4 regions of the Arthrobacter sp. AG258 genome follow, and region 2 is predicted to be linked to each of the others. Evidence: riboswitches for the same ligand, from Rfam matches in the RefSeq annotation. Region 2 holds a riboswitch; each other region holds the start of a gene.

Evidence for each region. A riboswitch is a leader RNA that binds a small molecule or an ion and turns the genes downstream of it on or off. The one in region 2 is predicted to bind thiamine pyrophosphate.
Region 1: linked by a shared signal. The riboswitch ahead of thiD (bifunctional hydroxymethylpyrimidine kinase/phosphomethylpyrimidine kinase) and the one ahead of thiC (phosphomethylpyrimidine synthase ThiC) in region 2 are both predicted to bind thiamine pyrophosphate.
Region 3: linked by a shared signal. The riboswitch ahead of thiO (glycine oxidase ThiO) and the one ahead of thiC (phosphomethylpyrimidine synthase ThiC) in region 2 are both predicted to bind thiamine pyrophosphate.
Region 4: linked by a shared signal. The riboswitch ahead of DFO47_RS13225 (ECF transporter S component) and the one ahead of thiC (phosphomethylpyrimidine synthase ThiC) in region 2 are both predicted to bind thiamine pyrophosphate.

Annotation. Positions count from the first base shown of each region.
Region 1 covers NZ_SOBI01000004.1:439,480-446,935, forward strand. Annotated here, with positions in the region: gene obgE (GTPase ObgE) at 1-183, opposite strand, end outside; gene rpmA (50S ribosomal protein L27) at 301-564, opposite strand; gene rplU (50S ribosomal protein L21) at 626-934, opposite strand; gene thiD (bifunctional hydroxymethylpyrimidine kinase/phosphomethylpyrimidine kinase) at 1,199-2,719, opposite strand; TPP riboswitch at 2,727-2,824, opposite strand; gene DFO47_RS11275 (Rne/Rng family ribonuclease) at 2,975-6,367, opposite strand; gene DFO47_RS11280 (vitamin K epoxide reductase family protein) at 6,804-7,456, shown strand, end outside.
Region 2 covers NZ_SOBI01000002.1:238,389-245,844, reverse strand. Annotated here, with positions in the region: gene DFO47_RS04420 (glucose-6-phosphate dehydrogenase) at 71-1,489, opposite strand; gene ffh (signal recognition particle protein) at 1,574-3,157, shown strand; gene DFO47_RS04410 (alpha/beta hydrolase) at 3,200-3,934, shown strand; gene thiC (phosphomethylpyrimidine synthase ThiC) at 3,931-5,781, opposite strand; TPP riboswitch at 5,777-5,884, opposite strand; gene DFO47_RS04400 (amidohydrolase family protein) at 5,965-7,047, shown strand; gene DFO47_RS04395 (VOC family protein) at 7,148-7,456, shown strand, end outside.
Region 3 covers NZ_SOBI01000002.1:575,860-583,315, forward strand. Annotated here, with positions in the region: gene DFO47_RS05865 (thiazole synthase) at 1-450, opposite strand, end outside; gene thiS (sulfur carrier protein ThiS) at 455-691, opposite strand; gene thiO (glycine oxidase ThiO) at 688-1,977, opposite strand; TPP riboswitch at 1,972-2,091, opposite strand; gene thiE (thiamine phosphate synthase) at 2,125-2,811, shown strand; gene DFO47_RS05885 (RNB domain-containing ribonuclease) at 2,841-4,364, shown strand; gene DFO47_RS05890 (DEAD/DEAH box helicase) at 4,656-6,323, shown strand; gene DFO47_RS05895 (site-specific DNA-methyltransferase) at 6,332-7,204, shown strand; gene DFO47_RS05900 (PHP domain-containing protein) at 7,218-7,456, opposite strand, start outside.
Region 4 covers NZ_SOBI01000005.1:373,865-381,320, forward strand. Annotated here, with positions in the region: gene DFO47_RS13210 (UDP-N-acetylglucosamine 1-carboxyvinyltransferase) at 1-485, opposite strand, end outside; gene DFO47_RS13215 (energy-coupling factor transporter transmembrane component T) at 592-1,392, opposite strand; gene DFO47_RS13220 (ATP-binding cassette domain-containing protein) at 1,389-2,936, opposite strand; gene DFO47_RS13225 (ECF transporter S component) at 2,936-3,559, opposite strand; TPP riboswitch at 3,627-3,767, opposite strand; gene DFO47_RS13230 (DUF4235 domain-containing protein) at 3,987-4,250, shown strand; gene mnhG (monovalent cation/H(+) antiporter subunit G) at 4,251-4,664, opposite strand; gene DFO47_RS13240 (monovalent cation/H+ antiporter complex subunit F) at 4,654-4,932, opposite strand; gene DFO47_RS13245 (Na+/H+ antiporter subunit E) at 4,929-5,474, opposite strand; gene DFO47_RS13250 (Na+/H+ antiporter subunit D) at 5,471-7,072, opposite strand; gene DFO47_RS13255 (Na(+)/H(+) antiporter subunit C) at 7,069-7,456, opposite strand, start outside.

The sequences.
Region 1 (7,456 bases), on a different contig from region 2:
GTGGTAGTCGAGGAGGGTAGTGGTCTGGTGGTCCACCCGGAGGATCACGTCGCCGCCGTTGCCGCCGTTACCGCCGTCGGGCCCGCCAAGGGGCTTGAACTTCTCACGGTGGACGGAAACGCATCCATGGCCGCCGGTACCGCCGGATACATGCAGTACTACCCGGTCTACAAAGCTGGCCACGTGGATCTCCTCAGATGCTGTTCAAGCGGCGCCCGGGGACGCCACAACGATTGTAATGCGGTTAAAAGAACAGTGGAGCGGGCCCTCAGGCCCGCTCCACCGCTTCAATACTGGTTGTTACTCTGCGGCTGCAGCAGCAACGATGTTGACCACGCGACGTCCGCGGCGGGTGCCGAATTCAACGGCGCCCGGGGTCAGTGCGAACAGGGTGTCGTCACCGCCACGGCCTACGCCGGCGCCCGGGTGGAAGTGGGTGCCACGCTGGCGGACGATGATCTCGCCTGCGGAAACGACCTGGCCGCCGAAGCGCTTGACGCCGAGGTACTGTGCGTTGGAATCGCGACCGTTGCGAGTGGAGCTCGCGCCCTTTTTATGTGCCATCTGGAATGCCTGCCTCTAAATTCTGGGGAATCTGTTGAAATGCCTGAACAGTAACCGGTGGTTACTTGATGCCGGTGATCTTGACCTTGGTCAGTTCCTGGCGGTGACCCTGGCGCTTCTTGTAGCCGGTCTTGTTCTTGAACTTCTGGATGACAATCTTAGGACCACGCAGGTCCTGGAGGATTTCAGCCGTAACAGTTACCTTGGCCAGGTCCTTGGCTGCGGAGGTGACCTTGTCACCGTCAACCAGGAGCAGTGCGGGCAGCTCAATGGTGCTGCCGGCTCCACCGGCGACGCGGTTCAGGGTAACGAAGTCTCCAACGGAAACCTTCTCTTGGCGGCCGCCTGCGCGGACAATCGCGTACACCACTTGGGAACTCACTTCTCTCGACGTTTATAACAAAATTTGCGTGCGGAACCGACTCAATAAAAGCCTGGTTTCTCGCTGTGCCTCAACGCCGTGGGGTCATAACCCAAGTGTTGGCGTAAGCACCGAAGATCCAGAATACGCTAAATCCGTCTCCAGCCGCAAATGAGGCTGGTTCCGGAGGGCCGGCTGTGATAGTAACCACAGCATGGCATGCAGCGCCGCAACCGTGCGTATCTATTGTAGCCGGGGCGCCGCCGTTGGATGTCAGGAGTGAATGCGCGGCGCGTCGAAGAATTCCACTTCGAGCCGGCAGGACTGCTTGAACGCCGTGACCATGGCGGCCTGTTCATGGTCGGAGGCCTTCCGTCCGGCCGCATCCACCATGGCGATGGCCTGCCGGGTGGCCTCGGCGAAGCCCTCGTCGGCATAGGTGCGGAGCCACGCGGCGTACGCGTGCCCGTCCGGTTCGCCCGCCGCGAGGAACCGGGCGTGCAGTGTCCTGCCAACCTCGGCGTAGAGCCAGAAGCAGGGCAGGACGGCGGCGGCAAGGACGGCATAGCTGCCCGACGCCGAGACGGCTGTGAGGTGGTCGACGTAGGACTTGGTGACGGGTCCCAGGCCCGTCTGCCCGGGCCGGGTGCTGAGCCATGAGCGGTGCAGTTCCGATTCAACCTCCAGGCACTGCCGGGCCGAGCCTGCCCAGAACAGCTGCTCCTCTTCGGAGGGGGCCAGGGAACTGGCGCGGGCCAGGACCCGGGAGTAGCCGTTCAGGTATTGGGCGTCCTGGGCCAGATAGTAGGCAAAGTCCTTTTCCGCCAGTTCGCCGGAGACCAGGCCTTGGATGAAGTCCAGGGCGTAAATATCCGCCAGGTCCTGCCGGGCTTCGGCCCAGAGCCTGGCCGCGAAGCCGCCTTCCGGCAGGTGGGGCCGTACATGGTGGAAGTGGTGCACGGGCCCGTTCCCGTGGCCGACCTCCAGCCTGCCGGAATCCTCAAGCGCTCCGGCCAGCCAGGGCTTGACCGTCCGCAGCGACCCTTCCCAGTCGCCCAACCGGGCCTGGACCGTGGCCATGGCAGAGGACAGCGAACAACCCGTCCCGTGGCTGTTGCGGGTGTTGACGCGGGGGCCGGGCACTTCCACCACGTCCCGGGCCAGCACACCGGCGGTGTTCACCAGGGCATCCGGGCAGCCTTCGCCTGACAGGTGTCCGCCTTTTACCAGGACGGTGGCGCCGGTGGCATCCGCCAGGCGCCTGCCCTGGTCCAGCGCACCTTCCCAGTCCCCCGCTGGCTCTTCGCCCACCAGCATGGCCAGTTCGGGCAGGTTGGGGGTGATGAGGTGGGCAAGCGGAAGCAGGTCGCGGAGGGCGGCTTCGGCGGTTTCCTTCAGCAGGCGGTCGCCGCTGGTGGCCACCATCACCGGGTCCAGGACTACGACGGCGGGACGCACCTTGTCGAGCCACTGCTGGACCGTGCGGATCACCGCTTCGTCGCCGAGCATGCCGATCTTGACGGCGTCGATGGTGATGTCGTCGCTGACGGCATCGAGCTGCTGCGCCAGGAACGCAGCAGGCGGGACGTGGACGGCCACAACGCCACGGGTATTTTGCGCCGTCAGTGCCGTGATGGCGGCCATGCCATATCCGCCGTGCGCTGCAATGCTCTTCAGGTCCGCTTGGACTCCTGCTCCGCCGGAAGGATCAGAGCCCGCAATGGAGAGGACGCGTGGGATATCGCGCCCCGCAGGGGTCCCGGAGGAGTCAGTGGAGGCACTTGGCAGGGGCATGGAGAGGGTCGAAGACAACAGACATCCCTTCGCCGGTACTAGCCGGACAGGTTCAACGGGTGTGGATCTCAGCCGGCCTTCTGCGCGGCACCCCGTGTCGGTTTCCCAGCCTAGCCGGTGGCGCGGTACCGGGCTAAAGGTGACAGCGGCCGGATGCAGGAAGTCCCCGCCTCGTGGACTGTTCCCCCTGTACTTTCGGGGGGAATGGTCCACGAGACGGGGACTTCACCTAGCGACGCCGTGGCCTGCCGGAATTTAGAGCTCCGAAGCCGGGACGCCCACGCCGAGGATGATGGGTTCCTCGGAACGCTTGCCGCTATCAGCGGGCTGCTGGTTCGCGGGCTCGGGGGCCTTGGCTGCGTGCGAGTGCCCGGTAGTTGCGGCTTGGACGTTCTCATGGTGCTGGACGGCGGTTTCGTTCGCGGCGCCCTGGGCTCGGCTGGCGGCCCGGTGGCGGCGCGGCCTGCGCTGCCTTGTCTGCTCCAGCGTGTGGTCGGAGTAGTCCTTTTCAGCCGGTGCTTCCGCGGCCCGCGCAGGGGCTTCGCCGCCCTGCGGCCGGGGCTCCTGTGCGGCCTGTTCCGTTGCCGGTTCAGCCGCTGCAGGATTTTTCGGAGCGTCCTCGACGGCGGAAACCGGCTGGCCGAGGTGCGCGAATGCTTCCGCGAGCCGGTCCAGCGTCAGGGCGGGCTTGGGCTGCTGCTCCTCCGCGTGCTCCACGAACGGAAGCGGGACTTTCTCGCCGCCGAACGTCAGGACCGCCGCGGGACGCCCGTGCGTATCGGCGTCGTGCTTTTCCCCGTCAGCTGCCGGTGCAGGCTGGACCGGTGCTTGCGGGGCCGTGGCCTGCTCTGCCGGCGCGTGCCGGGCAGCTGCCAGCTCGTCGTCGTGGAGATGCGCCGCGTGGGCCGCCGCGGCGATGTTGGCCAACGCGAGCCGGGTGGCTTCAGCCTTGGCGTGCCGCTCGGCGTCACCGGGATCCGGCTGCACAGTGTGCACGTGCACTGCCGGCGCCGGTACTGCCTCGGCCTGCTGGCCGCCGCGTCCACGGCGGCGTTTCCGCTCGGGGCGTGCACCGGGCTGGCCGGCATCGGTCCGCTGTCCGTCGGGGCGGTGGGCCTCCCCGCGGGCTTCGGGACGGTTGTCGGCGCGCTGGACGTGGTGTTCGGCCGCCACGATGTTGGCGCGGCGGTGCTCCACGGGATCGTCGTGGGTCACGACGCCGCGTCCGGCACACGCCTCGCATTGCTCGCCGAAGACTTCCAGCAGGCCCGTGCCCATGCGCTTGCGGGTCATCTGGACCAGGCCCAGGGACGTGACCTCGGCAACCTGGTGCTTGGTCCGGTCGCGGCCCAGGCACTCGACGAGGCGGCGCAGGACCAGGTCCCGGTTGGATTCGAGCACCATGTCGATGAAGTCGATCACGATGATGCCGCCAATATCGCGCAGCCTCAGCTGGCGCACCACTTCCTCGGCAGCTTCGAGGTTGTTCTTGGTGACGGTTTCCTCGAGGTTGCCGCCGCTGCCGGTGAACTTGCCGGTGTTGACGTCCACCACGGTCATGGCTTCGGTCCGGTCGATGACCAGGGATCCGCCGGAGGGCAGGAACACCTTGCGCTCGAGTGCCTTGTGGATCTGCTCATCGATCCGCCAGGCGGAGAAGATGTCCTGGTCCTTGGTCCACTTCTCGAGGCGGCCCACCAGGTCCGGGGCGACGTAGGTGACGTAGGCCTCGATGGTGTCCCAGGCTTCCTCGCCGGAGACGATCAGCTTTGAGAAGTCCTCGTTGAAGACGTCGCGGACCACCTTGATGGTCAGGTCAGGTTCGCCGTACAGCAGTTCGGGGGCAAGGACCTTGGTGGAGGTGGACTGGCTTTCGATGCCTTCCCACTGTGCGCGCAGCCGGTTGATGTCGTGCGTGAGTTCCTCTTCGGAGGCGCCCTCTGCGGCGGTGCGGACGATGACACCGGCGTGCTCGGGGAGGCGGTCCTTGAGGATGCGCTTGAGGCGGTTGCGTTCGACGTCCGGCAGTTTGCGGGAAATGCCGGTCATGGAGCCGCCGGGCACGTACACCAGGTAGCGTCCGGGCAAGGAGATCTGGCTGGTGAGGCGGGCGCCCTTGTGGCCCACAGGGTCCTTGGTCACCTGGACCAGGACAGTGTCGCCGGACTTCAGGGCGTTTTCGATCCGGCGCTGCTTGCCTTCGAGGTTGACGGCTTCCCAGTTGACCTCGCCGGCGTAGAGCACGGCGTTGCGGCCGCGTCCGATGTCCACGAAAGCGGCTTCCATGGACGGCAGCACGTTCTGGACCTTGCCCAGGTAGACGTTGCCGATCAGCGAGTCCTGCTGGGTCTTGGACACGAAGTGCTCAGCCAGGACGCCGTCTTCGAGGACGCCGATCTGGATTCTGTCGTCGCGCTGCCGGACGATCATCTGGCGGTCCACGGATTCGCGGCGGGCCAGGAACTCGGCTTCGGTGATCACGGTGCGGCGGCGGCCGGTATCGCGGGATTCGCGGCGGCGCTGCTTCTTGGCCTCAAGGCGGGTGGAGCCCTTGACGCTGGTGACCCGGTTGTTGACCGGCGCTTCGCTGACCGCGCGCGGCGCACGGACCCTCGTCACCGTGTTGGGCGGATCGTCGCCTTCCCCACCGGTCAACTCCAGGTCCTGGTCACCGCGGCGGCGGCGGCGGCGACGGCGGGAGGTCACGCCGTCTTCCAGTGGCCCGTTGGCGTCCTCGTCGGCTTCGTCTTCGGCATCGGCGTCATCGGTGCCGCCCTCGACGTCTTCATCTGTCCGCTCGCCGATGCGGCTGCGGCCACGGCGGCCACGGCTGCGGCGCCGGCGGCGGCTGGCGGAATCGTCTGCGTCGTCGGTCTCTTCCTCGTCGGTCTCTTCCGCCGCGGGCGTTGCGGGGCGGACCACGGTGCTCAGGTCCGGCGCCTGGAAGAGGACTGACGTGGGGGAACCTGGTTCCAGGAACAGCGAACCAAAGGGGCTTGCTGCCGCCGTGGACGCGGCGTCGCTTCCGGCCTCGGGAGCTGCAGGTGCGGCGGCGGGCTCCTGTGCCTGCACCGGCGCCTGCGGGACCTCCTCGACCGCGGGGGCGGCGGCTTCCGGGGCAGCAACAGACGCCTCGGGGGTTTCCTCCGTTGCGGTTTCCTCCACGGCGTCCTGCACCGGAGCGGCGGCAGCAGCTTCCGCCGCTGCAGTTTCCGGGGCCGGAGCCGGGGAAGCGACCTTGCGGGTGGCTACCCGACGGCGGCGCACAGGCTTCGTTTCGACGTCCGCCTCGGCATCCGGGGCGGGGCCGGCAGCCTGGCCCTCATCGGCCGGCGCCGGTGCGGATACCTCAACTGCGGCAACGGCTGCGGCGGTGGTGGACGCAGCGTCGTCGGCGAACGCGGGCAGGGGTTCGGCGGCGTCGGCTTTCTTCCGGGCGCGGGTGCGGCGGGCCGGGGCCTTCTTCTCCGCGGCTGGTTCTTCCACCGGCGCGTCGGCCGCAGGCTCTGGTGCGGCAGCTTCGTCCGCTACGGCTTCGGCAGCCTTGGGCGCCGCCTTGCGCCGGACCCTTGGAGCCCTCTTCGGTGCAGCAGCGGCCTCCGGGGCCACTGCTTCGTCGTTAACGGCCAGTTCTCGATCAATATCCATATGTGGCTACACTCCTGCCCCTGACGTACCGCCACATCCGGCACCCATTGGGGCACATATTGTCAAAACCCGCAGGCGTTGACAGAAGTCAAATGGATGCTCCCGGGTTCGCACCGTCATTGGGGTGCGGCAGCCCACAGGAGCCGGTGGATGTTCTGAAACCCGTTGTTCTGCGTGCCACAACCAGGTGCCGCTCAATGGAGTCGCGGGAGTGCCGGAGAATTCCGAAGCCTGCCCTGCTCATCATTGGCGGTCTTGGGAACAAACCACCGGACCGGAGTCCGAATGTGGATCGGCTTCCAGCCACGTTCATTCTCTCATACCCGGGCCGGATCGCCGCGGAGGCCCGCGCTGCTCCTGCCTTCCTGGGTGGCGGGACCAGCCACCGGCGTTACAATCAGGCACAGGAGCACCGGATGAAAAGGACGCCACACCCATGCCCAGCATCTCCCCCGTCAGCGCCCACGAAAGCGATCGAGCCGTTGCGCCGCGCACCGCTGCTGCCGAAAACCTTCCCCGGATGACCCGGAACCGGCCGTTCGGCTGGCTTCTGGTCATCACTGGAATCGTGGGATGGCTTGCCTCCGGAACCCTTGTCCTGGAGAAGCTCGAGGTTCTCAAGGACCCCAACCACACCACCGTCTGCGATGTGAATCCGTGGATCTCATGCGGCCAGGTCATGCAGACCTGGCAGAGTTCACTGTTCGGGTTCCCCAACATGTTCATCGGAATCGTGGCCTTCGCCATCATCATTACCGTGGGCATGGCCCTGCTCGCCGGCGCCACCTTCGCCCGCTGGTACTGGGTTGGCCTGCAGGCGGGCGTCACGCTGGGCTTCGCATTCGTCGTGTGGCTGTGGTCCCAGGCCCTGTACTCCATCCACATCCTGTGCCCGTTCTGCATGATCGTGTGGTCGGCCATGATCCCGCTCTTCGTCTGGACCACCATCAGGAACATCACGGCAGGAGTGATCCCCCTGCCCGCCCGGGCAACCCGCATCCTCGGTGACTCCGGCTGGATCATCACGGCGCTGCTGTATGTTGCCGTCATCGCCACCATCTTTTTTGCGTTCATCCAGGTGTTCGCAGG
Region 2 (7,456 bases):
CAGCACAGCGGGCGGGAACCGAAAGGTTCCCGCCCGCTGTGCTGTTTGCTGTGCTGGTGCCCTTCCCTTATCAGTCGCCGCCGCCCGCGCCCGTTTCGCGGTTGGTGGGCCACGATGCCGGGCCGGCCGAACCGGCGTCGTACTCCTCCAACGGGACCTCACCCTTCGCCCACGCCGTGAGCACCGGCTCCACGATCCGCCAGCAGTCCTCCGCGGTATCGCCGCGGACAGACAGCAACGGGTCTCCGGTCAGTACGCCCTCCAGCACCTCCCCGTACGGCAGCAGGTCTGAGGCACTCAACTCCGCCTCCAAGGTGACCCGGCCCAGGCTGAAAATGTTCCCCGGGCCGTTGACGTCGACGTCGAACTCCAGCGTGTCCGGACCAAACCCGATCCGCAGCTGGTTGGGGGAGTCCACCCCCGTGAATCCCCGCGGCAGGTGGGGCACGGGAAGGAAGGTGACCACCGCCTCCTTGCGCTTGTCGCCCAGCGCCTTCCCGGAACGCAGGATGAACGGCACTCCCCGCCAGCGCCAGTTGTCGATGTCCACCTGGATCTCCGCAAGCGTCTCCGTTCCTCGGCCGGGATCCACCCCCGCCTCCTTTGAGTAGTCGGGGACGGCCTTCCCTGCAATCGATCCCGCCGTATAGCGCGCCCGGCGGGTAGTGCCGGTGAACGGTGTACGGACGCTGCTGGCCCGCAGCACACTGGATACCGCGTCGCGGAGGTCGCGCTCGCCGATAGTGGCTGGAGGTTCGATGGCCATGAGGGCCATGACCTCCAGCAAGTGGCTCTGGATCATGTCGCGGAGCGCGCCGGCACCGTCGTAGTAGCGGGCCCGGCCCTCAAGGGCAAGGTCCTCATCGAAGAAGATCTCCACTTTCTCCACGTGCTGCCGGTTCCACACCGGCTCCAGGAAGTTGTTGGCAAACCGCAGGCCCAGGATGTTAAGCACTGTCGCCTTGCCCAGGAAGTGGTCCACGCGGTGGATGTGGTCCTCCGGAACCAGTCGGGCGAGCGTACGGTTCAAGGAGCGCGCCGACTCCTCGCTGGAACCGAACGGCTTCTCCATGACCAGCCGGGTGCCCTCGGGAACCTCCTCCGGCTGGAGTGTCTCGCAGGCCTGCTGGCTGATGCGTGGCGGAAGTGCAAAGTAGACGGCCACAGGGCCCTTGAGCCCTGCCAGCAGGGACGCCAGGGCACCCTTGGCCGTGACATCCACCTGGTGGTACGCCGTTTCCTCCTGCAGAGCTTCGAGGGCTTCCTTCCCCGGGCCGTCCGCCGCGCCGGCTGCGGCGGCGAACGACGAGCGGACCCGGTCCTGCCACTGTTCCTTGGTCCAGGGATCCGATCCGGCACCCACCAGCCGGAGCCCTTCCGCCCGGCCCGCCGCCGCCAGCCGGGCAAGGCCGGGAAGGAGGAGCCGGCCGGTGAGGTCGCCGGAGGCGCCGAGGATGAGCAAGGTCTGCACAGATGTTTGGCTCGTCATTTTGCCAGCATGCCATCTGACGTGGCTGACTTGATACCCTAGGTAGTCGAGTCCCGATCATCTCTTGAAAGAAGTTCACGGCGCGTGTTCAATTCACTCTCTGACCGGTTGACAGCAACCTTCAAAAATCTCCGCGGCAAGGGCCGCCTCACCGAGGCCGATGTCGATGCCACGGTCCGCGAGATCCGCCGTGCCCTGCTGGACGCAGACGTCGCCGTTCCGGTGGTCCGCGAGTTCACCGGGAAGGTCCGCGAACGTGCGCTCGGCGCCGAGGTCTCGGCTGCCCTGAATCCCAGCCAGCAGATCGTCAAGATCGTCAACGAGGAACTCGTGGAGATCCTGGGCGGCGAAACCCGCAGGATCCGGCTGGCCAAGAGCGGACCCACCATCATCATGCTGGCCGGCCTCCAGGGTGCAGGCAAGACCACCCTGGCCGGCAAGCTGTCCAAGTGGCTGAAGGCCCAGGGCCACAGCCCCATGCTGGTGGCCTGCGACCTCCAGCGCCCCAACGCCGTCACCCAGCTCCAGGTGGTGGGCCAGCGCGCCAACGTGCCCGTTTTCGCCCCGCACCCCGGCGCCACGTCCACCGAGCTGGACCACCCTGCCGGTGACCCGGTCGCCGTCGCCCGTGCCGGCGTCGAGGAAGCCAAGCGCACCCTGCACGACGTCGTGATCGTGGACACCGCCGGCCGCCTGGGCGTCGACGCGGACATGATGGAGCAGGCCCGCCAGATCCGCCGCGCCATCGTCCCGAACGAAGTCCTCTTCGTGATCGACTCCATGATCGGCCAGGACGCGGTCAACACGGCCCTCGCCTTCGATGAGGGCGTCAACTTCACCGGCATCGTGTTGTCCAAGCTCGACGGCGATGCGCGCGGCGGTGCCGCACTGTCGGTCGCCTCGGTGACCGGGAAGCCGGTCATGTTCGCCTCCACCGGCGAAGGCCTGGACGACTTCGAACTCTTCCACCCGGACCGGATGGCCTCGCGCATCCTGGACATGGGCGACATCCTCACCCTCATCGAGCAGGCCGAGAAGTCCTGGGACAAGGACGAAGCAGCCCGGATGGCGAAGAAGTTCGCCGACCAGGAAGACTTCACCCTCGAGGACTTCCTCGCCCAAATGCAGCAGATCCGCAACATGGGCTCCATGAAGAAGATGCTCATGATGATGCCGGGCGCGCAGAACATCCGGCAGCAGCTGGAGCAGTTCGACGAGCGCGAAATCGACCGCGTCGAGGCAATCGTCCGGTCCATGACGCCGCACGAGCGCCTCGCCCCGAAGATCATCAACGGCTCCCGCCGGGCGCGCATCGCCCGCGGCTCCGGCGTCCACGTTTCCGAGGTCAACGGCCTGCTGGAACGCTTTGCGCAGGCCCAGAAGATGATGAAGAAGATGGCCCAGGGCGGCATGCCGGGAATGCCCGGGATGCCGGGTATGCCCGGTGCCGGTGGGGGTGCGCGCAAGAACGCCAAGAACGCGCCGAAGAAGAAGGCGAAGTCCGGCAATCCGGCCAAGGCTGCGCAGGAACGCAAGGAGGCCGAGGCCCGGCGCGCCAATGCGGGCAAGGCGCTGCCCACCGGTGCCGCGTTCGGCCAGCAGGGCGGCGACTTCGATCCGTCGCAGTTGAACCTCCCCAAGGGCTTCGACAAGTTCCTGGGCAAGTAGCAGTTCCCCACGGATGTCGGTGCCGTGGAATAGGGTTGGGTCATGTTCAAGCAGCGGGTAGTTTTCGTGCACGGCGCCGGTGCTTTCGGCGCCGCCGCGTGGCCCCGCCAGCACGGCATGGCGCTGTCCTTCGACGCCCTGTTCCTTCGCCGCCAGGGCTATGACGCCGTCGCGGAGCCGGTGGAATCATCATTTGCCGAGGACACTGCCATCGTGCTGCGGTCCCTGGCCGATGATGGCCGCGGCGCCGCCGGCGGACACGTGGTGGCGCACTCCCAGGGAGCCATTCCTGCCATGATGGCGGCCGTCGAACGCCCTGACCTTGTCTACTCCCTGACCCTGGTGGAACCGGCGTGCCTCTCCCTGACCGCGGAGCTGCCGGCCACGGCGGCACACATCAGCCTGATGAAGCCGCTTCTCGAGGTCCGCCACCAGCTCAGTGATGAGGACTTCCAACGGGAGTTCGTCCGGCGGGTCTATGCCACGGACCTGCAGCAGCCTGCCACCGCGGAGGAGAAACGGTCCGCGCGCCGGCTGCGGCTCCAAGTCCCGTCGTGGGAAGCGCCCCTGCATATTGTTCCCGGGGTCCCCACTCTGGTCCTGACCGGGGGCTGGGAGCCGCTGTACGAGGAGATTGCCGGTTACCTGCGGGAGACCGGTGCCCTGCACCGCGTTGCCGCGGGCGGGCACCGGCCCCATGATTCGGTGGAAGGCGACCGGACCATCAGGCAGTTCATCGGCGAGGTCAGCCGCAGCGAGCCGGCCCGGGCCTCCTAGCTGCCGGCGGGCACCTGCAACTCCGGAAGGTAGACCTTGCCGCCGGCGGCCAGGAACTCCTGGCTCTTCGCCCGCATCCCCGACGCCGCCTCAGTGAGCGCCGCCTGCGCCTCAGCCGAGCCGTATTCATTCCGGATGTCCTGGCTGATCCGCATCGAGCAGAACTTGGGTCCGCACATGGAGCAGAAGTGCGCTGTCTTGGCGGGTTCGGCCGGCAACGTCTCATCGTGGAACGATTCCGCCGTCTCCGGGTCCAACGACAGCGCGAACTGGTCGCGCCAGCGGAATTCGAACCGTGCCTTGGACAAAGCATCGTCCCGCTCGCGCGCCCCCGGGTGGCCCTTGGCCAGGTCCGCTGCATGGGCCGCAATCTTGTACGTGATGACGCCGGTCTTCACGTCGTCTTTGTTGGGCAGGCCCAGGTGTTCCTTGGGCGTGACGTAGCAGAGCATGGCGGTGCCGTACCGTGCGATTTCCGTGGCCCCGATTGCCGAGGTGATGTGGTCGTAGCCAGGCGCGACATCGGTCACCAGCGGACCGAGCGTGTAGAACGGCGCACCCTTGCACAGCTCCTGCTGCCGCTCCACGTTCTCCCGGACCAGGTGGAACGGCACGTGCCCGGGGCCTTCGACCATCACCTGGACGTCGTACTCCCACGCGCGCTGCGTCAGCTCGGCCAGCGTATCCAGTTCAGCGAACTGGGCCGCGTCGTTGGCGTCCGCCGTGGAGCCGGGCCGCAACCCGTCCCCCAGGGAGAACGCGACGTCGTACTTCGCGAAGATTTCGCAAAGTTCGTCAAAATGCGTGTACAGGAAGTTCTCCTGGTGGTGGGCCAGGCACCAGCCGGCCATGATGGAACCACCGCGCGAGACGATGCCCGTCACCCGGTTGGCCGTGAGCGGGACGTACCGCAGCAGGACACCGGCGTGGATGGTCATGTAGTCCACACCTTGCTCGCACTGCTCAATGACGGTGTCCCGGAAGATTTCCCAGGTCAGCGCGTTGGCTTCGCCGTTGACCTTTTCCAGTGCCTGGTAGATCGGAACCGTTCCGATCGGGACAGGGGAGTTGCGGATGATCCATTCCCTGGTGGTGTGGATGTCGTCCCCCGTGGACAGGTCCATCACCGTGTCGGCACCCCATTGGGTGGCCCACTGCAGCTTGTCCACCTCTTCAGCGATGGAGCTCGTCACGGCAGAATTACCGATGTTGGCGTTGATTTTCACCAGGAACGCCTTGCCGATGATCATGGGCTCGGACTCAGGGTGGTTGATGTTGTTTGGGATGATGGCCCGACCGGCGGCTACCTCGCTCCTGACCAGTTCCACGTCGCAGTTTTCCCGCAGCGCCACGAAACGCATTTCCTGCGTGATGGTGCCCTGCCGGGCGTAGTGCATCTGGGTCACCGTATGGCCGTCGACGGCGCGGCGGGGCACCGGCCGGGCGCCCTTCCACTCCGCGGAGGCAGCGCCCCGGCGCACGGCCGAGCGGCCGTCGTCGAGCAGGTTGCGTTCCCTGCCGGTGTAGGCCTCGGTGTCCCCGCGCGCCACGATCCATTCGGCACGGAAGGGCTCGAGGCCGCGAACGGGGTCGCTTCCCGACCCGGCCGTCCGGTAGGTCCGGAAAGGTGCGTTCGGCTGCCCGTTGGGTGATGGCTCCAGCGCGATCTCGGTGACCGGGACCCGGATGCCGGAACCGGCGTCGTCGATGTAAGCCAGTGAATGCGACTTCAGCGACTGCGTCACCTTCACTTGGGATTCGCCACTGGATCCGGTGCCGGGACCGTTGGCCGCATCGGAACCGGACGGCACCAGGGCAGGGTTCAACTGGGTGTTTTGTGTACTCAAGGGAATACTCACTTCCTTCGCCGGCATTACCCGGACAGGTTCAACGGTCGCAGGCTGCGGCAGCCCGATCTCAGCCCCTGCAGGGGCACCCGTGTGGTCAGCAACGAAGCTACCACAGCCCTCCGGAAGCCCGTTGTAACAATCGATGATGCTAGCCTGACCGGGCAACGAAAGGATGCCCGGATGGCAGGAATCATTCACTTTCGCGGACCCGTCCTGGCTGCACCGGACAGCCTGCGGCAGGGACTCTGGTCCGTGGGCGGCAAGCTCACGTTCCGCCCGCCCGCACAGCCACCCGACCGGGTATTCGACGGCTGGGTACTGCCGGGCTTCGTGGACGCCCATTGCCATATCGGGCTGGGGCCGGCCGGTCCGGTGGAGGCCGCCGTAGCGCAGGAACAGGCGCTTGCGGACCTCAACGCCGGAACCCTCCTGGTCCGTGATGCGGGTTCGCCCGCCGATACGCGCTGGATGCAGGGCGGCACGGACTTCCCGGTGTTGATCCGCGCCGGCCGGCACATTGCCCGGACCCGGCGCTACCTGCGCGGTTTCGCCCACGAGGTCGAACCCGAGGACCTCGTTGAGGCCGTGCGCAAGCAGGCCCGGGACGGGGACGGCTGGGTCAAACTGGTGGGGGACTGGATCGACCGGGGCGCCGGTGACCTGGCGCCGTCCTTTCCTGCCGCCGTCGTCCGCGACGCGGTCCAGGCTGCACACGACGAAGGTGCCCGGGTGACGGCCCACTGCTTCGCCGAAGACACCCTGGACCAGATGCTCGACGCCGGCATCGACTGCATCGAGCACGCCACCGGGCTGCTGCCACGGCACCTGCCCCGGTTCGCCGGGCAGGGCGTGCCGATCGTGCCCACCCTCATCAACATCGCCACCTTCCCGGACATTGCCGCCCAAGCGGAGCCGAAGTTTCCACGGTACGCAGCCCACATGCGGTCCCTCTGGGAGCGGAGGCTGGAGCGCGTGGCCGAGGCACACGCAGCGGGGGTGCGCATCTTCGCCGGAACAGACGCCGGCAGCGTCATCGGCCACGGCCGCATCGCGGACGAAATCCTCGCCCTGCACGGTGCGGGCCTGCCGATGACTGCAGCACTGGATGCAGCGTGCTGGGCAGCCCGCCGCTGGCTCGGAGCGGACGGCCTGGAAGAAGGCGCACGCGCCGATGTGATCGTCTGTCGTGAGGATCCACGGGCGGTCCCGGAGACCATCGGCAGGCTGGAACACGTCGTGCTGGGCGGCCGCATTATCCGTTGACCCACCGTGGCGCCCGGGACTTGGAATAAATTGAAGCTTCAAGTAATTTTAAGAAGTGACAGGCCGCCATCGGGACGGCCGCCAATCCAAGGAGCCTCCAATGACCGCATCAGCCAACAGCCAGGACCTGCTTCCTGCCGACCTCGCCATGGGCACGGTGATGCTCAAAGTGGGGGACATGAAGGTCATGACCGACTACTACCAGCGCGCACTCGGCCTGGAGGTGGTGGCCGAGCAGGACGGCGGACTGTACCTCGGCCGCCTTGGCCGCCCCCTGGTGCACCTGGCCCCGGCCCCCGGGCTGAACCTGCCCGGCAGGGGAGAGGCCGGACTCTTCCACACCGCGCTGCTGTTTGAAGACCAGGCCTCCCTTGCCGCCACCATCGCCACTGCGGCCCAATACGAGCCG
Region 3 (7,456 bases), 340 kb from region 2:
CACGGGATCGTCGTTGGTGTAGGCAAAGACCTTGAAGCCGCGGTTGACCAGCTGCTCGGTGGCGTCAACGAGTTCCACGGCGTCCGGCAGCAGGGTCTGCTCGTCGGCGATGACTTCCAGCTTCACCCAGTCGGTTTCGAGGGCCTCCCGGGCCAGTTCCGCGGTGAGGACAGCGTCCCGGGCCGTGAAGCAGCCAGCGGTGTTGGGCAGGACTTTGATCCCGTGGTCCACCAGCAACTGGAACAGAGAGCCGGTTTCCGCGGTTGAGTAGCGCCGCATGGCCACCGTGGTCAGTGCCGTCCCGGAGGCCAGGAGCGCAGCGCCCAGGCCGTCCAGGCTGGGCGCACCGCCGGTACCCATGATGAGCCGGGATCCGAGGGCGACGCCGTCGATCACCAGGGTGTCATCTGCGGCTTGGCTTGCGGTGTTGATGGTGCCGGTTTCGGTCATGGGGTCAGCCTCCTTGTACTGCAGTGACGAGTTCGATGTCGTCGCCGTCGGCGAGCGCGGTACCGAACCATTGGCTGCGCGGCACCACCTGGGCGTTGTGGGCGACGGCGACGCCCAGTTTCCTGCCGTCCGTCGCCTGGCCGTTGGGGGCCAGCGGCCGCCCGGTGACCTGGCTGACGAGCGTGGTGATGGAGGCGCCGTCGGCCACCGTGTGCGGGTTTCCGTTGAGGGTGATGTTCACGCTGTCTCCTTCAGATGGGGGCTGGGGACGGCCACGGCCGACCCGGAAAAACGGTCCGGGGTGAACGGTGCCCAGCGGGGATCGGCGGCTCCGTCCAGGAGTGCCGTGCAGATCGCGGCGGCGGCGGGCGTGAGCAGCACCCCGTGCCGGAAGAAACCGGTCGCGATGATCAGCCCCGGCACGTGCCCGTCCGCTGGGCCCCCGGATCCCAAGGACGCCGCAACCCGGCCCAGCAAGGGTGCATTGTCGGGGGTTCCGGGGCGCGCCCGGGCGGTGCATTCCAGGAGTTCAAGTTCGGCGACGGCGGGAACCAGCGCCTGGGCGTCCCGGAGAAGCTGGTAGACGCTCCCGGCGCTCACGGCGTCGGAGAGGGCGTCCTCCCGTTGGGACGCGCCGATGACTGCCGTGCCATCCTCCCGGGGCACGATGTACACCGGGATCCCGTGGACCAGCCCACGCACCGTGGCTGTCACCAACGGGCGGAGGTGCTGCGGCACGGAAAGCCGGAGGATGTCCCCGTGCACCGGCCGCAGCGGCAGGTCAAGGCCGTGGGGCAAGCCGTCAAGGGACGCCGCGTGCAGGCCGTTGGCCACGACAGTTTCCCCCGCCAGGACTGTGCTGCCGCTCCCAAGGCGGACGCCGGCCACCGTCCCGTCCTTCCACAGCAGTCCGGCCGCCCGCTCCGGGACGGCAAAACCTTCCGTTGCACCGGCAACCGCCACCGTCGGGGTTTCCCGTACCGTTGCGGCGAGCGCCAGGCGCACGGACGCTATCAGCCTCCTCGGGTCCACCTGGTGGTCGGCCGGGGTGTCCAGCGCACAGGAGATCCCCGGGCTCAGCAGGGGTTCGCGGCTGCGGGCTTCACGCACGGTCAACGGTGCCACCTCCAGGCCGCTGGCCTGCTGCACTGCGCGCAGGTCCATCAGCGCCCGCCGGTCGGCAGCGTCGACACCGACAGCGAGGGTGGGTGTCATCAGGTAGCCGGTCCCGGCTCCGGCTGCTGCGGCGACGCCGGCAGCGAAGCCTGGCCAGCGGGATGATGCGTCGAGCATGAGTTCCAGGAGGTCCTCTTCCTGGTAGTGCAGCTCGCTGACGGGGGCCAGCATGCCGGCAGCGGCCCAGCTGGCGCCGGCGCCGGGCGCGTCATCGATGAGGGCAACGGACCTGCCGGAGCGCTGGATCTCCCAGGCGATTCCGTGTCCCACCACTCCGGCGCCGATGACGGCGACGTCGGCCCGGATGGCGTCATCGCCAAGTCCGGGCAGGCAGTTCCTGGTGCTGGTCATGGTGTGGTTCCTTCCCTACGCCGGTATTAGCCGGATCAGGTCAAGCGGTCGGCTCCGACGCCCTCTCAGCCCGGCGCTTTGTGACAGCTGCCGCGGGCTCCCGCAGTACCAGCCCAGTTTAGAGGAACTAGGCTGGCAGGCATGAATATGTCCCCCTCCTCCTTTCCTGCCCTTGGGGCGGCCCGACTGTACCTCTGCACGGATGCGCGCCGGGACCGCGGCGACTTTGCCCGGTTCGTGGATGCCGCGTTCGCCGGGGGCGTGGACATCATCCAGTTGCGCGACAAGAGCATCGAGGCAGCCGAAGAACTGGACCTGCTGGCGGTCTTGAAGGAGGCCGCGGTTCGCCACGGGCGGCTTTGGGCCGTTAACGACCGGGCCGACATCGCGGTGCTGTCCGGCGCACCGGTGTTCCACATCGGCCAAAAAGACCTCCCGTTGGCTGCGGCCCGGACGCTGGTCAACGGCAATGCGGCCATCGGGCTGTCCAGCCACAGCCCGGAGCAGGTGGATGCCGCCCTCTCCGCCGCTGCCGGGCCTTCCCACCTGGACTACTTCTGCGTGGGGCCCGTCTGGGCCACGCCCACCAAACCCGGCCGGACCGCCGTCGGGCTGGACCTGGTGAAGTACGCCGCCAAGGCTGCCGCGGAAGTACCCAACCCGGTGCCGTGGTTTGCCATCGGGGGCATCGACCACGGGAACGTGCACCAGGTGGCGGAGGCAGGAGCACGGAGGATCGTGGTGGTGCGTGCCATCACGGAGGCGTCGGATCCCGCGGCCGCTGCGGCCTCCCTGCTCGACGCGCTGGACGCTGCCGGCCCCGGGCCTGCGTAAACCCAGGACTTGGAGTTACGCTGACTTTTGTGTCACATCATCGGTTGGCTCCCAATGTCCGCGACCACCGGAACGCCTTGGAAGAGGCACTGGGCGCGTTGCGGACCGAACTCGAACTGCCGGGGCCTTACCCGGCCGCGGCAGTGGACGACGCCCGCGCCGCCGTGGCGGCCCTGAAACTGCCGTCCTATGACCTGACCGCCGTCGCATTCGTGACCATCGACCCCGCCTCGTCCACGGATCTGGACCAAGCCGTGTTCATCGAGCCGGACGGGGGCGGCTACCGGGTGCTGTACGCGATCGCCGATGTTCCTGCATTTGTTGCGCCGGGTGGTCCGCTGGATGCTGAAACCAGGCGCCGCGGGCAGACGTTCTACGCTCCCGACGGCCGGATCCCGCTGCACCCGGAGGTCATCAGCGAAGGGGCCGGGAGCCTGCTGCCGGGCCAGGAGTGTCCGGCTTTCGTCTGGGAATTCACGCTCGACGCCGACGCAGCAGTGACGTCCGTGGGCGTCAGGCGGGCGCGGATCCGCAGCCGCGACAAGCTCAGCTACAAAGGTGCACAAGCAGCCCTCGACGCCGGCACCGCTCCCCCCGTGCTGCAACTGCTCCGGGAAGTGGGGCTGAAACGGGTGGCGCTGGAGCGGGAGCGCGGGGGCGCCAGCCTCAACATGCCGGAGCAGGAGATCGTTCAGCTGCCCGACGGCGGCTACCGGATCGACGCCGCCCCGCAGCTTCCCGTGGAGGACTGGAACGCGCAGATTTCGCTGATGACGGGGATGGCGGCCGCCCAGCTCATGCTGGAAGGCAAGGTGGGCATCCTGCGCACCATGCCGGCCCCGGATGAGCGGTCGCTGAGGCATTTCCGGCTGCAGACCGAAGTGCTGGGCAGGCCGTGGGACGGCGAAGTCAGCTACGGCGAGTACCTGCGGTCGCTTGACCCCACCGATCCCCGCCAGCTGGCCATCATGCATTCGGCCGGGATGCTGTTCCGGGGCGCGTCCTATACGGCGTTTGACGGGACGGTCCCGGACGACGGCATCCAGTCCGCCATCGGCGCCGCCTACGCCCACACCACCGCCCCGCTGCGCCGGCTGGTGGACCGCTTCGTGCTGGTGATCTGCGAAGCCCTCAGCAACGGCGGTGATGTTCCGGGCTGGGCACGGGAGGCGCTGCCGCTGCTGCCGGGAATCATGGCCGGTTCCGACCAGCTGGCGTCGCGGATGGAGCGGATGGCGCTGGACACGGTGGAGGCGGCATTGCTGCTGAACCACATCGGCCAGGAATTCGACGCGATCGTGATTTCCGGGTCCAAGCCCCAGAACGGAAACGGCAACGGATCCGCCAAGAACGGCAATGGAAACGGCAATGGAAACGGCAACGGAGCCACCAGGAACGGCAACGGGAACGGCAGTTCCGGGATCATCCAGATCGCCGAACCGGCGGTGACGGCCCGCTGCGCCGGCGAGCTGACGTCCGGTACCAAGGTGCGCGTCCGGCTGCTGTCCTCCGACATCACCACCCGGCAGATCCACTTCGAACTGGTTCCATAAGGGGCCTATGGACGCGGCAGGAAGGGGCAACACGGGGATTTCGCCCCTGTACGGCTAGACTGGGAAGGTAGAACTGGATGCCCGGTCGTTGATTTCCTTGATTTGAAACCAACAAGCCCGCCCCTACGCGATCTTGAGATTTGCCCGTTGGTCACCAGTGCCAGCATTAGATAGCCCGCGATCGGCTTCCACTGGATTAGCTTGCGCGCCCGAGCGTGCTCCGGAACGGCCAGGACTGGCCGGCCCGTTGAGCAGGCAGCGCCATTGCCCAAATGAATAAGGAAACTCCCCGTGAGTGAATTGCATACCCACCAGCTCCTGACCGATGCGTCCGGCACCGAGACCATCGAGCCGGAAGAGACCATCATCTCGGACGAGACCCCGCACGAGATCGCGGAGAAGTCCTTTGCCGACTACAACGTCCGCGCGGATATTGTCGAGTCCCTCGCCGACGCCGGGATCACGCACCCCTTCCCCATCCAGGCCATGACCCTGCCGGTGGCCTTGGCGGGCCACGACATCATCGGCCAGGCCAAGACCGGTACCGGCAAGACCCTGGGCTTCGGCATCCCGGCGCTGCAGCGGGTCATCGGACAGGACGACCCCGGCTACGCCAAATTGGCCGTCCCGGGCGCCCCGCAGGCCCTGGTCATCGTCCCCACCCGCGAGTTGGCAGTGCAGGTGGCCAACGACCTCCAAACGGCCTCCCGCAAGCGCAACGCCAGGATCACCACCATTTACGGTGGCCGCGCCTACGAGCCCCAGGTTGAAGCACTCCAGCAGGGCGTCGAAGTAGTAGTGGGTACCCCGGGGCGCCTGATCGACCTGTACAAGCAGAAGCACCTGAGCCTGAAGAACGTCAAGCTCGTGGTCCTCGACGAAGCCGACGAAATGCTGGACCTGGGCTTCCTGCCGGACGTTGAGACCCTGATCGCCGGAACCCCGGCTGTCCGCCAGACGCTCCTATTCTCGGCAACCATGCCCGGCCCCGTCATCGCGATGGCGCGCCGCTACATGACCCAGCCCACCCACATCAGGGCAGCCGATCCGGATGATGAAGGCCTCACCAAGCGCGACATCCGCCAGCTCATCTACCGTGCGCACAGCATGGACAAGACCGAGGTGGTGGCACGCATCCTGCAGGCCCGGGGCCGTGGCCGGACCATCATCTTCACCAAGACCAAGCGCACCGCCGCCAAGGTGGCCGAGGAACTGGTGGACCGCGGTTTCGCCGCCGCAGCCATCCACGGCGACCTGGGCCAGGGCGCACGCGAACAGGCGCTCCGCGCGTTCCGGAACAACAAAGTGGATGTGCTGGTGGCAACGGACGTCGCCGCCCGCGGCATCGACGTGGACGATGTCACCCACGTGATCAACTACCAGTGCGTCGAGGACGAAAAAATCTACCTGCACCGGGTGGGCCGCACCGGCCGCGCCGGCAACAAGGGCACTGCAGTCACATTCGTCGACTGGGATGACATGCCGCGCTGGGCGCTGATCAACAAGGCCTTGGGCCTGAGCGTCCCCGAGCCCGTGGAAACCTACTCCTCCTCACCGCACCTCTACAGTGACCTCGACATCCCCGAGGGCACCAAGGGACGTCTCCCGCGCGACAAGCGGACCTTGGCCGGCGTTGACGCCGAGGTGCTTGAGGACTTGGGCGAAACCGGCAAGAAGAACAGCCGCGGCGGCCGGGACGCCTCCCGTTCCCGCGAGCGCGACGGCCGGGGACGCGGAAAGGACGACGGCGGAAAGGCCGGCGGCCGGGACTCCGCCCGCTCCGGTGAGCGCCGTCGTCGTACCTCCGACTCCGCCCCTGCCGCCGACGCAGCCGCCCCCGCGGCCGACGGTGACCAGCCCTCGCGCACCCGCCGTCCCCGGACCCGCACCCGCCGCCGCAACGGCGAAGTGGTTGCCGCCGCGGACAAGGGCGGACAGCCCGGCAGCTCCGAGGGCTAACTGCGTCGATGACAGACACGGTTTGGGCGCCGGACGGCGGCAGCCTGGTGGTTCACGCGGACAACGCGGAGTACCTCCCAACACTGCCGGACGGCGCCTTCACGCTGATCTATGTGGATCCGCCCTTCAACACGGGCAGGCCGCAGCAGCGGCAGGAAACCCGGATGGTAGCCAACGCTGAAGGCAGCGGGGACCGGGTGGGTTTCAAGGGCCGTTCCTACGACACCATCAAGGGCGCACTTCACCGCTACGACGACGCGTTCAGCGACTATTGGTCCTTCCTGGAACCGCGGCTGGTGGAGGCGTGGCGCCTGCTGGCTGATGACGGCACCCTTTACCTGCACCTGGACTACCGCGAAGTGCATTACGCCAAGGTGATGCTGGACGCCATTTTCGGCCGGGCATGCTTCCTCAACGAGATCATCTGGGCGTACGACTACGGCGCCCGGGCCAGGAACCGGTGGCCCACCAAGCACGACAACATCCTGGTGTACGTGAAGAACCCGGCCAAATACCACTTCGACAACGCCGAGGTGGATCGTGAACCCTACATGGCCCCCGGGCTGGTGACGCCGGCCAAGCGCGAACTGGGCAAGCTGCCTACGGACGTCTGGTGGCACACCATCGTCTCCCCCACCGGCAAGGAAAAGACCGGGTACCCCACCCAGAAGCCGGAAGGGCTGGTCCGCCGGATTGTGGCCGCCTCGTCCCGCCCCGGCGACTGGTGCCTGGACTTTTTCGCAGGCTCCGGCACCCTGGGCGCCGTGGCGGCCAAGCTTGGCCGGAAGTTCGTGTGCGTGGACCAGAACCAGCCCGCGATCGACATCATGGCCAAAAGGCTCGGTGCGCACGCCACCCTGGCCGTGTACCAGCCCACCTGACGCGCCCCCTTGATCAGGGGCGGATGACCGCGGCTCCGGTACCCAGTTCTTCGATCCGCGCCAGCATTACGGGGGCAGTGACGTTCTCGCCGAGCAAATTCGGCTTGCCCGTACCGTGGTAGTCGGAGGAGCCGGTGACCAGCAAGCCATGCTTGGCGGCGAGCTTGCGCAAAAACGCCCGCCCCTCTTCCGGATTGTCCCGGTGGTCGATCTCCAGTCCCGCCAGTCCGGCGTCGATCATCTCTTGGTAGG
Region 4 (7,456 bases), on a different contig from region 2:
CGGGCCGCGTCAACGTCCATCCCTTCCAGGTCCAAGACGGCCGGGCGGCGCAGGCGCAGATCAGTGTCGTTGAGCCAGGTGCATTCCACGCCGATGCTGGTCAGCACTTCAACGATGCGGTTGACTTCTTCGATCCGGGCGAGGCGGCGGAGCACGGTGGTGCCCCGGTTGATCAGGCTGGCGCACAGCAGCGCCACGCCGGCGTTCTTGCTGCTGTTGACGTCCACCGCGCCGGAGAGGGTGCGGCCGCCCTCCACCCGCAGGTGCGTCATCCTGGGCTTGCCCACGTTGACGATGCTCCGGTCGAAGATGGTCTCCAGCCGCTGGATCATCTTGAGGCTCAGGTTCTGCTTGCCTTGTTCCATCCGGGCGACGGCGCTTTGGCTGGTTCCGAGTTCGGAAGCCAACTGGCCTTGGGTCCAGCCCTTCTCAGTCCGGGCGTTCCTCAACATGGCGGCGACGTGGCCGGCGGTCTCCTGAGTCATGACGCGAATATATCATAAATGAGATAGAAGGTCGCGGTATGGCCATCCGAGGGAGTATCCGGGGTGACCTACCCGCTACATGCGATAGTACCGGCAGGTAACCCTGCTAGCTGCCCAGCCACACCATGTTCCAACGGCCCGCGGCAAGCGCCGCACCGAGGGCGCACCCGGCGATCAAGACGCCACCGCCTACCACCCACAGGTCCAGCACACTGAACGTCGATTCGCGGGCCCAGGTTCGCTGCCCGCCGCCGAAACCCCGCGCTTCCATGGTCACGGCAAGCCTCGACGCGCGGCGGATCGCCTGCACCAGGAGCCCGAAACTTTGGCCCAGGGTCGCCTTCACCCGCTGGACCACGTTGCCGCGCGACCCCACGCCGCGGGCACGCCGGGCCATCCCGATGGTCTGCCATTCCTCGGCCATGAGCCCCACCAGGCGCATCGCCGCCAGGGTTCCCAGGACGAACCGGTGCGGCAGGCGCGCCTTCTGTGCCAGCGCATCGGCAAGGTCCGTCGGATCGGTGCAGCTCATCAGGAGCACCGCCGGAAGGGCGATCGCGAAGCCCCGCAGCAGGAAGCCGATGCCCAGCTGGAGGGAGCCTTCGCTCATGGTCCAGATGCCGGCGTCGAGCAGGATCCTCCCGCTGTCCGGCGCCAGGATGGACGTGCTCCAGCCGCCGATGGCGGCGGCGAGGATCAGCGGCCAGCCCCGCTGCCAGAGCAGGGACACGGTGAGGCCGGCCAGGGGAAACAGGATCAGTTCGAAGACCAGCGCCACGGACGCGGAAACCCAGTCGATGGACAGCGCCAGGACCGCGGTGATCAGCACGACGGCGGCAAATTTGCTCAGCGGGTTGGCCCGGGCAAGAAGGGCGCGGTTGCAGTCCAGGGTCAGCTGCTGCCTCATGGCGCCACCGGTTCCGTGGCGGCCATCCGCAGCTCGGCCCCGCCCAAAGCCCGGGTGAATTCGGCGTCGTGGGTCACGGACACCACGGCCGTGCCGGCGTCCAGGAGTTCGGAGAGGAACGAGGCCAGCTCCGCCCAGGTGTTGGCGTCCTGCCCGAACGTCGGCTCGTCCAGGACCAGCACCTGCGGGCTGGCGGCCAGGACCGTGGCCACGGACAGCCGACGCTTCTCACCGCCGGACAATGTGTAGGGATTGGCGTCCACCAGCTGGGTGAGCCGCAGCCGCTCCAGCAGTTCCTCCACCCGGTCCTTGCCGTGGCCCAGGTGCCGCGGCCCGAACAGCAGCTCGTCCAACACCTTGCCCGTCACGAACTGGTGCTCCGGTTCCTGGAACACGGTACCCACCCGTGAGATCAACTGCTCTGCCTTCCACGCGTAGGGGTCGATCCCGGCACCGCGGCTCAGGTCCACGGCGGCCGACACCTTTCCGGACACCGGTTCAAGGAGCCCGGCAAGGGTCAGTGCGAACGTTGATTTTCCGGCGCCGTTCGGGCCGGTGACGGCCAGCGCCTGGCCGGCCCGGACCTGCGCAGCAACACCCTCCTGGACAGGAACCGGCGGAATCTTCCGGAAGCCTTTGCGGCGGGGACGCTCGCGGGAGACCGCCAGGTCTTCGGCTGCAAGCAGGAGGTTGCCGGTTACGGCGGCCGGGATTCCGGACCGGCGGCGGGTGGCCGGCACATACCCCGGCACCCAGACTCCGGCTGCCGTCAGCATGGCCCGGGCCTCGCTGAGCACCCGGTCCGGAGGTCCGTCCAGGAGCACGGCGGGATCCGAGGCGGAGCCCGGCTGCAGGACCACGATCCGGTCCACCAGGTCCTTCCAGACGGAAACCCGGTGCTCCACCACCACCAAAGTGGCCCCGGTCTTGTCGAGGCAGCGTGCCACGGCGTCCCGGACCTCCAGGACGCCGTCCGGGTCGAGGTTGGCGGTGGGCTCGTCCAGCAGGATCAGCCCGGGACGCATCGCCAGGATGCCCGCCAGCGCCAGGCGCTGTTTCTGACCGCCGGAGAGGGCCGACGTCGGGTGGTCCAGCGGGAGGTGGGACAGTCCGACGTCGGCAAGCGCCTCGTGCACGCGCCCCCAGATGGCGTCGCGGGGCACGGCAAGGTTCTCGGCGCCGAAGGCGACGTCGTCCCCCACCCGGGAGAGGACCACCTGCGTCTCCGGGTCCTGCTGCATCAGGCCGGAGCGGCCGCGACGCTCGCGGGGCGGGGCGCCGTCAACCAGCAACGAACCGGACTCGTCCGCATCGCCGGCCTCGCCGTCGTCGTTGATGTCGCCCAGGACCCCGGCGAGGGCATGCAGGAGCGTCGACTTCCCGGCACCCGAGGGACCGAGCAGGAGTACCCGCTCGCCGGGGCGGATATCCAGGTCGAGGGCGTGGACGGCAGGTTTGGCCCTGCCGGCATGCCGCCAGCCCCAGCCGCGGGCCGTGACGGCGGCAGGGCGCACGCCTCCTGCGGCGTCCTGGGAAGGTGCCATCAGGAGAAAACTGGCTCCGTTGCAGCCTTGCGGGACGCGAAGGAACTCAGCACCCCGGTGCGGGCCAGGCCGCGGGTGGCGAGCCAGGACAACGCGCCCGCCAGCACGGCGCCGGACACCGTGGTCAGGACGATGTAGGCGAGCTTGTCCGCCCCGGAGTAGGCAATGCTCCAGCCCCACGGTGCGAATGAGTCATTCAGGCCGCAGAAGAAGCCCGCGGCCGCCCCCGCCACGAGGGAGACGGGCAGGTTGAACTTGCGGTAGACGAAAACCGCGAAGATGATTTCCGCGCCCAACCCCTGGATGAAACCGGAGAAAAGGACGGAGGCGCCGTATTGGGAACCCATCAGGAGCTCGCCCGTTGCGGCCACAGTTTCGCAGAACAGGGCGGCTCCGGGTTTGCGGATGATGAGCATTCCCAGCACGCCGGGAATCATCCAGCCGCCGGCCAGGATCCCGGTCAAGGGCGGGTAGGCGGCGTTCATGGGGGCCGACAGGGCGGCGGCGCCCTGGTCCCAGGCCCAGAAAATGACCCCGCCGGCGATGGCCACCAAGGCCGCCACCACGATGTCGACGACGCGCCAGGACTTACTGGTGGTCTTCTTGATTGCAGCAGTACTCATGTGATCCTCCTGGGTAACAGGAGGGGAAAGTGGCTCCGGCTGGCGGACCGTTGCCGGTCCGGCCGGACACTTTGAGAACTCGACTCCCTTGCGCCGGTACTAACCGGATCAGGTTCGAGGGTCTGCGGCTGTCCCGCACTCTCAGCGCCCACCTGCGGTTCCCGGCATGGCCAGGTTGTCCGACGGCGGCGCTCCCCTGTCGTTTTTGAATGTTGATGTTCGCGTGTTAATATTGCCCGGTTTGGGCGTGGTCAAGTTTACACCTGGCGGGGGCTGGGCGGCGGCCATGCCGGCTGTTGAACCGGATGTGACCGCGGACCGCCGCCAGCGGGCCCGAGAGGATGCCGGCCATGCCCTTGCCCGGACCGGTCCGGGTGTACGGCTAGGCTGGAGGCAGTCCGTTTTCCGCCCGCAAGGAGTACTAGGAATGAACCTCTTCATCAAGCTGCTCGGTACCGCGGTGAGCCTGGGCGCAGGCCTGGTCGGCACCAAGCTCGTCAACACCATCTGGGAGAAGACCACCGGGCAGAAGCCGCCCAGCGGCAAGGGCGAGGACGTGCCCACCAGCCTGCGGTCGGCCTTGACTTTCGCACTGATCTCCGCGTCCGTCAGCGCCATCATCCAGGTCCTGGCCAACCGGGGCACCCAGCGCGCCATCACCCGCTTCGCCAAGACGCAGGACATCGTCTAGCTACTGGCGGTTTTCGCCGTCGTCGCGGTTGTCCGTCAGGGCAGCCTCGGCGGCGGCTTTTTGCACTACGGCCTCAAGCTCATCGGCGGCGAGCAGCTCCCGGTGCAGGTGCTTGGTGCGGTAGCCGGCCCGGCCCACCATGTGCGCGGACACCGGCACCGTGAGCAGCTGGAAGATCCAGGCCACCACCAGGACCGGCCAAACCCACCAGCTGCGCATCTGCAGCCCAATGGCTGCCAGCAGCAGGAACAGGCCCAGGACCTGCGGCTTGGTGGCGGCGTGCATGCGGCTCATCAGGTCCGGGAAGCGGAGCAGCCCGATAGCGGCGCCCAGGGACAGGAGCGCACCCGCCACCATGAACACCGCGGAGGCAAGGTCGATCCACGCGTCCGCGCCGGAAAAGTCAGGATTCATGGGGGTTCACCCTCCGGTCGGCGACGAACCGGGCCACCGTGACCGACCCGATGAACCCAATGATGGAGATGGCCACCACCAGCATCAGGTTGTTCAGGTGCCGGTTCACGGCCATGTCCACGCACAGGGCCCCGCCCAGGATGGCGAGCAGGACATCGGCCGCAAGCACCCGGTCCAGCAGCGAAGGGCCGCGGGCAATCCTGATGATGGCCCCGCCCGCGGCGAGGGAGAAGATGACGGCCGTGACCGCCAGGACAACGGGCATCATGCGGACGCCTCCATTCGGACGGCTTCAAGTTCTTCGGCGGACCCCATGATGCGGATCAGGCCCGCTTCGATGGACCGGACCTCGTTCCGCAGGCCCTCGATGTCCTGCTTGGAGGTGATGTTGAGTGCGTGCAGGTACAGGGTGGAGGCCGGGCGGTCCACCTCCACCACCAGGGAGCCGGGAATCAGGGAGATCACGTGCCCGGTGGCGGTGACGATCAGGTCCTGGTGGCTCCGGAGCTTCACCGCGACGACGGCGTTGGTCACCTTGGGTCCGCGGACGGTGGCCAGGTACAGGACCTGGCCGCTGGCGACCACCACTTTCGCCAGGAAGGCAAAGGCGAAGGGCACGGCGTACAGGATGTTGAACCGGCCGCTGAGTTCCACCGGCGGAAGGTAGAACAGCCTGGCAACGCCTACCGCCAGCAGGGCACCGAAGAGCAGGTTCCCGGGGCTGAAGTCCTGCCACAGGGCACCCCACACGATTACCAGCCACACCAGGAGGGGAAGCTCCTGCCGCAGCGAAATCCGTTTGCGGCTCATCGTCCTCCTCCCGTCACGGTGGCCGGAACGGCGGTATTGCTGCCGAGGACCGACTGGATGTAGGGGGCCCGGTCGAGCATGTCCCGCGCAGCCTGGTCGGAGAGCCCGAACAGCGGCCCGGCGAACACGGTGAGCGCGACGCCGAGCACCACCAGGCCAAGGGTTGATCCCACCATGGTGCGCGGCAGGAGCGTGACCGTGTTGAGTTTGGCGCCCGGACCGGCGGCGCGCCCCGAGGGGCCGGCCAGCAGCACGGGGTCCGGATGTTCGGCGTCCTCCGGCTTCCGCCAGAACGCCCGGTTCCATACGCGGGCAATGGCCAGCAGCGTCAGCAGGCTGGTCAGCACCCCGCCGATCACCAGTGCGTAGGCCAGCGGGGTCCCCAGCTCAATGCCGGCCTGCAGCAGGCCCACCTTGCCGAGGAACCCTGAGAACGGGGGGATGCCGGCCAGGTTCATGCCGGGGATGAAGAACAGCATTGCCAGCAGGGGCGAGAGCTTGGCCAGGCCGCCCAGCCGGTCAACGGAGGAGCTGCCGCCGCGGCGTTCGATCAGGCCGGTCACCAGGAACAGGCTGGTCTGGATGGTGATGTGGTGGGCCACGTAGAAGACCGCAGCCGCCAGCCCGGCCACGGAGGACATGGCCAGCCCGAACACCATGTACCCGATGTGGCTGACCAGGGTGAACGAGAGCAGACGTTTGATGTCGCTTTGCGCCAGCGCACCAAGGATGCCCACCACCATGGTCAGCAGCGCCACTACCATCAGTGGCGTGTTCAGGGTGTCGCCGGGGAACAACAGCGTCTCGGTCCTGACCATGGCGTACACGCCCACCTTGGTCAACAGGCCGGCGAACACGGCGGTGACGGGTGCCGGCGCCGTGGGGTAGGAGTCGGGGAGCCAGAAGGACAGCGGGAAGACGGCGGCCTTGATGCCGAACGCCACCAGCAGCATGACGTGCAGCAGGGTCCTGGTGCCTTGGTCCAGGTCGCCCAGTTTGAGGGCGAGGTCAGCCATGTTGACGGTGCCGGTTGCGCCGTACACCATGGCGATGGCGATCAGGAACAGCACGGAGGACACCACCGACACCACCACGTAGGTGACGCCGGCGCGGATCCGGGGCCCGGTGCCGCCCAGGGTCATCAGCACGTAGCTTGCGGTCAGCAGGATCTCGAAGCCGACGTAGAGGTTGAAGAGGTCGCCGGAGAGGAACGCGTTGGACACCCCCGCCACCAGGATCAGGTAGGTGGGGTGGAAGATCGAGACCGGTGCGTCTTCGTCGCCGTCGGCCATGCCTTGCCCGGTGGCGTACACCAGCACGGCGAGGCTCACTGCCGAGGAGACCACCAGCATCAGCGAGGAGAACTGGTCCACCACCATCACGATGCCCCAGGGCGGCAGCCAGCCGCCGATGGTCACCGCGGCGGTCCCGCTGTTCCACGCGGACGCCAACAGGAGGCATTCGAGGGCCAGGGTGAGTGACAACAGTCCGATGCTGACCGCCCGCTGGGCCCGGGAGTGCCGGATCAGGAGGAAGGTCAGTGCGGCGCCCAGGATGGGAAGGACGACGGCGAGCGGGGCCAGGCTGGCGATGTTCACTTTTTGCCGCCTTCCGGGCCGGATTCGATGGTGAGCGAGCCGGGCTGTTCTTCCGCGGCTGCCTGTTCGGCCGGCATTTCCCGGCCTCCCGCCGTGACGGTGGCGAGCGGAAACTCGGATGTTTCGGCCGGGATTTCGGCGTCGTCCTCCGCGTCGAAGCTCGGTGTTTCCGCCACCCGGAGGTCCTCCACGTCGTCCTGGATATCGTCCTGGCGGGCCAGGACCCACGTGCGGTAGATGATGCCCAGCATGAACGCCGTGACGGCGAAGGAGATCACGATCGAGGTCAGGATCAAGGCTTGCGGCAGGGGGTCGTTGTAGTCACCGGCGGGGGTGTCCTTGGTGAAGAACGGAGCCAGGCCGGCGTATCCCCCGGTGGAGAGG